DNA from 3 places in the Paenibacillus sp. AN1007 genome. Region 2 is predicted to be linked to each of the others. Evidence: predicted binding sites of a transcription regulator. Region 2 holds the regulator's gene; each other region holds the start of a gene.
What was found. Region 2 encodes Rex, which represses fermentation and respiration genes when NADH is low (regulators of the CRP and FNR family bind a similar motif). Its sites were predicted from a motif close to TTGTGAAATATTTCACAA; they were not measured.
Positions count from the first base shown of each region.

Region 1 (3,287 bases), 2.7 Mb from region 2:
AATTTGAATATCATCAGGAACCAATGAAAGGTGACAGCATCTGGTTAACACTGCTGACCTCCTTTATTCCCCTGATCATTATGTTCCTGCTGTTCTTCTTCCTGTTCAATCAGGCTCAAGGCGGCGGCGGTAAAGTAATGAACTTTGGTAAAAGCCGTGCTCGTCTCTACAATGAAGAGAAGAAACGAGTTACATTTGAAGATGTTGCAGGTGCTGACGAGGAGAAACAGGAGCTTGTTGAAGTGGTAGACTTCCTCAAGGACCCTCGGAAATTCGCAGCTGTTGGTGCACGGATTCCGAAGGGCGTACTGCTTGTAGGTCCTCCAGGTACAGGTAAAACATTGCTCGCTCGTGCCGTAGCTGGTGAAGCGGGTGTGCCATTCTTCAGCATTTCCGGTTCTGACTTTGTTGAAATGTTTGTCGGTGTCGGTGCATCACGTGTTCGTGACTTGTTCGAAAATGCGAAGAAAAACGCACCATGTATCATCTTTATTGACGAGATTGATGCAGTGGGACGTCAGCGTGGTGCTGGTCTTGGTGGCGGTCATGATGAACGTGAACAAACCCTCAACCAGCTGCTTGTTGAAATGGACGGTTTTGGAGCGAACGAAGGTATTATCATCGTTGCTGCGACAAACCGTGCAGATATTCTTGACCCTGCGCTGCTGCGTCCAGGCCGTTTTGACCGTCAAATCACAGTGGATCGTCCAGACGTTAGGGGCCGTGAAGCTGTTCTGAAAGTACACTCCCGCAATAAACCACTCACAAAAGATGTGAGACTGGACATTATCGCGAAGCGTACAACAGGGTTCTCAGGCGCAGACTTGGAGAACTTACTGAATGAAGCGGCACTGCTTGCAGCACGCCGTAACAGAAAAGATATTTCCATGCGTGAAGTCGATGAGGCAATTGACCGTGTTATTGTGGGTACGGAGAAGAAAAGCCGTGTCATCAGCGATCGCGAGAAACGTATTGTCGCTTATCACGAAGCAGGCCATACCATTGTAGGATACTTCCTGGAACATGCTGATATGGTACATAAAGTGACCATCATTCCGCGCGGACGTGCGGGTGGATATGTAATCATGTTGCCAAAAGAAGACCGCATGCTTGTTACCAAGCAGGAGCTGCTGGATAAAGTAACCGGACTCCTTGGAGGTCGCGTAGCGGAAGAACTGTTCATCGGAGAGATTGGTACCGGTGCGTACAGTGACTTCCAGCAGGCGACAGGTATTGTGCGCAGCATGGTTATGGAATACGGTATGAGTGAGAAACTGGGTCCAATGCAGTTCGGAAGTTCACAAGGACAGGTATTCCTCGGACGGGATATCGGTCACGAACAGAATTACTCGGATTCCATCGCATATGAGATTGACCAAGAGATGCAGCGTTTTATTAACGACTGCTATGAGAAGTGTAAAGCTCTCCTTACAAAACATACGAGAGAGATGCATCTGATCGCTGAAACACTGCTTGAAGTGGAAACGCTCGAAATGGATCAGATCAAGCAATTGATCGAAACAGGTTCTCTGACGCCAAAACCGGAAGGCGATAACTCAGGAGAAGGCACCCCAACTGAAGGCGGCGAGCCAATCATCGATAATATCGGTGACGTTCGTGTCCGCATTCAAGGCAAAGATGAAACATCTGAGCTACCAGTTGGAGACATTCCTAACGAAACTCCGGACATGGATAAAGGCGGCAGTGATCCGAATGATGGCGGCACAAAGCCAACATCATAATATGTAATGAATGGCCGGCGATGATGCCGGCATGATGAAAGAGAGCCCTCGTGGCTCTCTTTTTTTGCAAATAATTATTCATTTAGAGAAGGAAAGGATAATCGAGAGCTAGATGGCGAACCGGATAGTATAAGGGGGATAAGAGGGGATATCCTGCCCTTTTTCATTTATTGACAGAGTCGTGAACGTTGTGTACATTAGTTGTTAAACCGCTTGTGATTCGTTTCACCAGCGAATATAACGACTTAGTTAGTCCTATGAAACAGCGCTTGACGCTGTCCCGATAAGGAGAGGATCACAGGTGGAAGCTCTGGCTTTAGAGCGCAAGGCTGAGATGAATCGCGAGCTGCGTGAGCGGCTGATGGAACTCAAGAAGGAACGCAATGCCATTATTCTTGCTCATTACTATCAACGTGACGAGGTACAGGAAGTCGCAGATTTCCGTGGAGACTCCTTCCTGCTGGCTCAGAAAGCTGCGCAGACAGATGCGGATGTCATCGTATTCTGCGGTGTTCATTTTATGGGTGAAAGCGCTAAAATTTTGGCTCCGAACAAGACGGTGCTGATTCCCGATGAACGTGCAGGCTGCCCGATGGCGGATATGGTTAACGTGGATGGATTACGTAAGCTCAAGGCACAGCATCCGAATGCTAAAGTCGTCACATACATTAACTCTTCGGCTGAGATCAAAGCGGAAACGGATATTTGCTGTACATCTGCTAATGCTGTTCGTGTAATCCAATCGGTGGATTCGGAGGAAATTATTTGGGTGCCAGATAAAAATCTAGGGCACTATGTGCAGCAGCATACAGACAAAAAGATGATTATCTGGGAAGGTTACTGCAATACGCATGATATGCTGACCGTAAAAGATGTCGTTGAAATGAAGGCTAAATATCCGAATGCTGAGTTTGTTGTGCATCCCGAATGTCGTCCTGAGGTTGTAGAGATGGGGGACTTCGTAGGCAGCACAACAGCAATCCTGGAGTACTGCAAGAAATCAGCAACCAAAGAGTTCATTGTTGGTACCGAGGATGGTACAGGATATCAGCTGCGTCTTGACAGCCCGGATAAACAGTTCCATTTTGCGACGAAGTTCCTGGTATGTCCTAACATGAAGGTCAACAACCTCAAAAAGCTGGTCAAATGTCTGGAAACGATGAAACCGCAGATTTATGTACCGCCGGCTGTTGCTGATAAAGCCAGAGAATCACTAGAGCGCATGTTACTGGTGAAGTAACATGCGTTACTCTTGCTCCGAGACAGGTGAATAAGATGATACCGCAATATATATATGATTTTGATCTCTCTGCGCTGCCGATGGTGGAGACTGATGTGCTGGTGATCGGTTCAGGCATTGCCGGTCTGTTTACCGCGATTAAAGCCAGCGAACAGCATCGGGTATTGATGATTACGAAGAAGTCTTTGCTTGAGAGCAACACCAGATATGCGCAGGGGGGCATTGCGGCTGTAATTGCTGAAGATGATTCACCTGTATACCATTTGCAGGATACCCTTGCCGCTGGAGCAGGCTTATGCCGCTCT
Region 1 is NZ_CP159992.1:5,739,404-5,742,690, reverse strand. Features, by position in the region: gene ftsH (ATP-dependent zinc metalloprotease FtsH) at 1-1,742, shown strand, start outside; gene nadA (quinolinate synthase NadA) at 2,044-2,982, shown strand; gene nadB (L-aspartate oxidase) at 3,018-3,287, shown strand, end outside.
Region 1: nadA (quinolinate synthase NadA) is a predicted target of Rex. The motif match lies at 1,956-1,973, and genes of this name have one in related genera.

Region 2 (3,287 bases):
TGGTTCCGCAAGTGCTTCTATCATCGTGCCAAACATGAAGCAGGACTTTCTGACATCGTGATTACCAATCACTCGAAGCTGTTTACTGACGTGAAGGCTGCCCATCAGCTGCTGCCCGCGTATGAAAGTCTGGTTATTGATGAGGCGCATCATCTGGAAGATGTAGCAGGTAAACATCTGGGTCTTCATATGAAGTACTTCACCCTTGTTCACACGCTGACCCGCTTGTTCAAAGACAGCCGCAACGGTCAGCTGCCGATGCTGCGTTCTCAGCTGTCCGGACATGAAAATGCGGTGCAGTGGGGTTCTATGGTGGATCAAATGTTCCCGCTTGCCGTTGAGGTTAAGGAGATGTGGGACCGTCTGAGCGACGCTTTGTTTGGCCTGCTGCCGGAACGCAGTGATGCTTCACCAGGTGAAACCGGGCAGTTCTCCCTTCGTTTGAAGGCTTCGCAGAAACCTGCGAAATGGCAGGAGCTGCAGGAACTGGAGAACCAAATCTATGTGACCCTTGGTGACTTGGTGCGCAAAGGGGATAAGCTGCTGCTTGAAGTGAAAGAGGATCAGGACGATTATCAGTCTGACAGTTTAATTACGGATATCACCGGGCTGTTAAAGGATCTGACGACATTAAAGGAGAATTTAAGATTCTTCATGCGTATGGACGATGCCAAGACGGTGTATTGGATGGAGGCCAGCGGCCAGTTCCGCAGCAAATCACTGCAGCTGTATGCTGTTCCTGTAGATGTAAGTGCACAGCTGAAAGAGATGTTTTTTGATAAAAAGAAAAGCGTTGTGCTTACGTCGGCTACGCTGTCCGTGGATAAGTCATTCCAATTCATGATTGAACAGCTTGGCCTGCAGGAAGCTTCCGACAATAACCGCCTTCTTACATCCATGCTGCCTTCACCGTTCAATTATAGGGAACAGGCCTTGTTAGTCATTCCGCGTGATTTTCCAAGTCTGAAAGGCAGTGTAGGAGATGCTCACTTTGTACAGATGCTGGTACAGTCCCTTGCCGAGACGGCGATTGCGACACAGGGACGTATGATGGTGCTGTTCACCTCATACAAAATGCTGAGACAAGTGTATGAGCCGTTGAAGGAGGCTTTATCCGGGAATGATATCTCCCTATTGGGCCAAGGCGTTGACAGCGGTAACCGTTCCAAGCTCACACGAAGATTCCAGGATGCCAAAGCGGCAGTTCTGCTGGGTACGAGCAGCTTCTGGGAAGGGGTAGATATTCCAGGTGAAGCCCTCACTTGTCTCGCAATCGTAAGGCTGCCGTTTCAGCCGCCTAACCATCCGCTTCTGGAAGCAAAGAGTGAACTGCTGCAGGAGCAGAAAAAAAATCCGTTTATGAAAATGTCTGTCCCTCAGGCCGTCATCCGGTTCAAACAGGGATTTGGCCGGTTGGTTCGGACAGGCAAGGATCGGGGGATCGTTATCGTGTATGATACGCGAGTAATTGAAGCTTATTATGGCAAGTACTTCCTGTATTCCTTACCTGGACCCAAAATGGAGCATATGCTGACAGAACAGATGGTTCCGCGTATCGCCGAATGGCTGGATCGTCCCATCGTGAATGAAAATGATTCGATTTTGTAAGCTATAGCATTGCATTGTACTTCTGCATAGCGTTAAACTCGAAAGAGACTTCGAAAAGCAGCACATCATGAACTTATAATCCCAACAATACGGGCATTCTGTATGAGGAATGATGCATATTTTGCATGTATACAGAATGCTCCATTTTTCAATATTTATTATTTTATCGTGGCAATGGTAAGGGGGAGCAGGAATGAAATCGGATAAAATTTCGGAAGCGGTAGTACGGCGTCTGCCCGTATATTTGCGTTATCTTAACGAGTTGGTTCAGCGTGAGGTGACCACAGTTTCTTCACAGGAGCTTGGACAGCGATTGGATCTGAATCCGGCCCAGATTCGCAAGGACCTGGCTTATTTTGGTGATTTTGGCCGTAAAGGAATCGGGTATGACGTTTCTTATCTGATCGAGAAGATTCGTCACATTTTGAAGATTGACCAGCAGATTAATGTGGCTCTGGTTGGAGCGGGTAATCTAGGACAAGCGTTGTCCAACTACAATGCTTACTTGAAAGACAATATGAAGATTGTTGCTATTTTTGATGCGTTCGGACCGAAGATTGGCAGTAAGATTAACAGTCTGACTGTCCAGCCGATGGAAGAGCTTGCAGCAGCGGTACAAAAAGATAACATTCGCATCGGGATTATTACGGTTCCGGATACGGAAGCTCAGAACGTCGCGGATCAGCTGATTGAATCGGGAATCGAGGCAATTCTGAATTTTGCACCAACGATTCTAAAAACACCATCACATGTTCGTATCCATCACGCTGACTTTACAACAGATCTGCTCAGTTTGGCTTATTATTTAGAAAACGGGAAGGAAGAAGAGTCTGATGACAACAACGAATAGATGGGTAATTCAAAACGGTAAATTTGCCGTAAACGAAGGCGCAAACTGGACAATAGTTCAAGGGTATATGGTCATTCAGGATGACAAGATTGTGCATATTGGTGAGACGCTGCCGGATGGAGACGAGCAACTGGCGAAAGTGGATGGAAAAGGACTTCTCTTCCTGCCGGGTCTGATCAATACGCATGGTCATGCGGCCATGTCACTGCTTCGGGGTCATGGGGACGATCTGGCACTTCAGGTATGGCTCCAGGAAAAAATGTGGCCGATGGAAGCAAAAATGACTTCGGAAGACGTTTACTGGGGCGCATCGCTTTCGGTGCTTGAAATGCTAAAAGGCGGAACAACAGCGTTCCTGGACATGTATGATCATATGGATCAGGTGGCAAGAGTGGTTGAACAGTCCGGGGCAAGAGCTGCACTGGCTCGCGGTGTGATTGGACTTTGTTCCGAAGAAGAGCAGATGCGCAAGCTGGAAGAGTCCGCAGCATTTGCGCGTGAATGGAACGGACAGGCGGATGGACGGATCACAACGGTTATCTCCCCGCACGCACCTTACACATGCCCTCCAGATTACATAGAGAAGCTTGTACAGGCCGCGCATGACCTTAACCTGCCGCTGCACACGCATATGTCAGAGACATTACGTGAAGTAGAGCAGAACGTGACAGATTACGGCCTGCGCCCTGTAGCTCACCTAGAGAAGCATGGCTTTTTCTCACGTCCATCGCTTGTAGCCCATGCGGTTCATCTGAACGATGAAGAAATTGAGATTCTGGCCCGACATGATGTGGCAGTATCGCATAATCCGGGCAGCAATCTAAAGCTT
Region 2 is NZ_CP159992.1:1,794,240-1,797,526, forward strand. Features, by position in the region: gene dinG (ATP-dependent DNA helicase DinG) at 1-1,608, shown strand, start outside; gene ABXS70_RS08245 (redox-sensing transcriptional repressor Rex) at 1,802-2,458, shown strand; gene ABXS70_RS08250 (amidohydrolase) at 2,442-3,287, shown strand, end outside.

Region 3 (3,287 bases), 2.2 Mb from region 2:
CACCGTGACGCTCTCCTCGGAGAGCTAAGGCTGTCCCGGATAACTGCCGGTACTGCATAAGGCTGGCTCCGTCCAGAATATCGATGGCATGAACCAGAGCGAGTGCGGACTCTACCCGCTCTGTTTCCTGGTAGATACGAAACTTCCAGTGTCTCGCTGTTTCCCCGCCCAGATCATCCAGAATACGCAGTGCAGTATCGTAGTCGTCATTGATGCGCAGCAGTTCCGCTTGAACCAGCTGATTCTCCCCTGCTTCCAACCAGCGGCATAACTGCTCGTAATGATGGCGTTCTTGTTCAGTGGCTGCGCTGATGCCGAACACCTGTAAAGCTTCTTCGACCTGACCTGACTTCGCATGAATGGCCGACAGGAAGCGATAATGAGACACCACACAATCCTGCCGCCCGTTGAAGACCGCATGAGTGAAGGCTTCCTGAAGCGAAGCGGCAGCATGAGAATCGTGCAGCAAATACTCATAAGCCGAGAGCAGAAAGGAGATCGTTTCATGAGGCCCCGCTTTGGATCGAAGCTGTCTGTAATAGTCCGCTCGCACACGACACTGAAGGGGTGTAATGCTGTCCGGTATACCTGACAGAACCTGCCGCAGTGCATGCAGGAAAAACAATTCATAGTCCCTCAGTGCAATCCGTGTGCTGCCTTGGTGTACATAACCGACAGGGGAGGGGTCCTCACCTCCCAGCCAGACGGATCGAATGCCTTGAAAGAGCAGTTTCATGTACCGGGTTTCCGAAGATGTGCCTACCAGATCGGCAATGCCGACAAGTCTGGAGATGCTGCTCTCCCACAGCGGAGATGCGGCTTCATCTCCTGCGGGTTCAGGCAGCAGTGCAATGCATACTTCCGGCTTTAATGAGGCCACAGCCATAAGCCAATAGGGATGTGCAACAACTGCAGCTGTGTTCGGCTCCTGTAATCGGTTCTCCGCTTCCGAAAGGGAGATCACTTGAATCGCTTCTGGCAGTTCTTCCTCCGCAGCCGTACGGCTGCTGACATAATAGAGGTTTCCTTGTTCTGCCGCCAATAGAGCCGCGATATCTGGATATGGAAAGGAAGGCCATCCTCCTTTCCGCGGAAAAAGTACGTATTGGACGGCTTCGTTTGCAGAAGGTGTGGACATAGACAGTTCTGGTGCTGCCTTTTTTGAGTCATCTGTATGTTCCGGGTTCAGCTTGGGATCTGCATCCGTTAACGGTTCGAATGGTTCCATCTGTACTCACCTCACTTAGAAAGGGGAATTTCTCTTATGTAAAAAGTCATTGCCGTCCTGTGTATCATCTGTCTGAAACTAACATATGGGCATTTGTCTCCAAACATGAACAACTTCCATGAATAGATGCAGGAGTCGAGACAAATCAGCTGCGGGCAAGCCGGATAAATAGGCTTAATTTTATCTATTGTGTGACCGAGGTCACTTTTTTTGTCGGGAAGAGGCGGGATTGTGATAATTCTCACATGTGAAAATTAGGTAATCTGGCACAATACGTTCAATAACGTATTTGGAGAACAGACAGCGAAGGTACCTGCTTCAATGCCATTTACGTATCTGCTAAAGCGAACAGAAAGAAGGGGTAAACGTATGGATCCGATTATGCTATCGCGTATCCAGTATGCACTTACAACGATTTTTCACTTTTTCTTTGTACCGCTGTCCATCGGCCTTGTGCTGCTGGTTGCGATCATGGAGACGTTGTATGTTGCGAAGGGAAAAGAAATCTACAAAACAATGGCCAAGTTCTGGGGCAAGCTGTTCCTGATCAACTTTGCCGTCGGAGTAGTAACAGGTATTTTGCAAGAATTTCAGTTTGGCATGAACTGGTCGGAGTATTCCCGGTTTGTCGGTGACGTCTTCGGTGCGCCGCTGGCAATCGAAGCCCTGCTGGCATTTTTTATGGAATCGACATTTATCGGTCTATGGATCTTCGGCTGGGACCGTTTGTCCAAAAAAGTGCATCTGGCTTGTATTTGGCTTGTCTTTATCGGCACTTTCCTGTCCGCGCTTTGGATTTTGGCGGCCAATTCCTTTATGCAGCATCCGGTCGGATTCGCCATGAATAATGGCCGGGCAGAGATGAATGATTTCTTTGCACTGATTACAAATGGGCAGCTCCTCGTTGAATTTCCGCATACGATTTTTGGTGCGTTGATGACAGGTGCTTTTGTAGTAACGGGTATCAGTGCCTATAAGCTCATGAAAAAGAAGGACGTCGAAGTATTCCGCAGATCCTTCAACATCGCAGTTATTGTCGGTCTTGTATCCTCGCTAGGTGTAGCTTTTTCAGGACACTTCCAGGCTCAATATCTGGTGGAAACACAGCCGATGAAAATGGCTGCAAGTGAAGGGACATGGACGACAACAGAAGATCCGGCACCTTGGACGGTCATTGCCTCCATTGATCCGGAGAAGCAGGAGAACTCCGGCGAGATCAAAATCCCCGGACTGCTCAGTTACCTGTCTTACAGTAAATTCTCAGGCAGCGTCAAAGGGATGAAAGAGCTGAATGCGGAGTACCAGCAGACGTACGGCCCTGGAGACTATATTCCGCCTGTACGAACTACGTTCTGGAGCTTCCGTGTCATGATCGCTGCGGGTGGTTTGATGATTCTGCTGGCGATGTATGGTACATATCTGGCTTGGCGCAAGAAGCTCGAAGCGGCCAAACCTTGGTTTATGCGTCTGATGGTTTTTGCGATCTCCCTGCCTTTTATTGCGAATACAGCAGGCTGGATTATGACCGAGGTTGGCAGACAGCCGTGGACCGTATTCGGTTACATGACGACTGAAGCAGGTGTATCACCTAATGTATCAGCAGGTATGATTTTGTTCTCTACGATAGCCTTTACTGCGGCTTACACGGTTTTGGGTATCGTGATGGTGTATTTGTTTGTACGTAAAATCAAAGCAGGACCATACGCTGTTGACAAGTCGGAAGAAGAGGATGAGTCGGCTGATCCGTTTGGCATGGATGGGGGGTATTCCGTTGTTACTAAATGAACTGTGGTTTGTACTGATTGCCGTATTGTTCATCGGTTTTTTCTTTCTTGAAGGTTTCGACTTTGGTGTAGGCATGTCTACAGGTCTGATTGCCAAAACGGATCGTGAGCGTCGTACATTGATTAACTCGATTGGTCCGTTCTGGGATGGAAACGAAGTCTGGCTGCTGACCGCGGGCGGTGCCATGTTTGCGGCTTTCCCGCATTGGTACGCAACGCTGTTCAGCGGATTCTACCTGCCGCTTGTCGTTGTACTGCTGTTATTGATCGGACGG
Region 3 is NZ_CP159992.1:6,223,904-6,227,190, forward strand. Features, by position in the region: gene ABXS70_RS27910 (hypothetical protein) at 1-1,228, opposite strand, end outside; gene ABXS70_RS27915 (cytochrome ubiquinol oxidase subunit I) at 1,598-3,013, shown strand; gene cydB (cytochrome d ubiquinol oxidase subunit II) at 2,985-3,287, shown strand, end outside.
Region 3: ABXS70_RS27915 (cytochrome ubiquinol oxidase subunit I) is a predicted target of Rex. The motif match lies at 1,458-1,475, and genes of this name have one in related genera.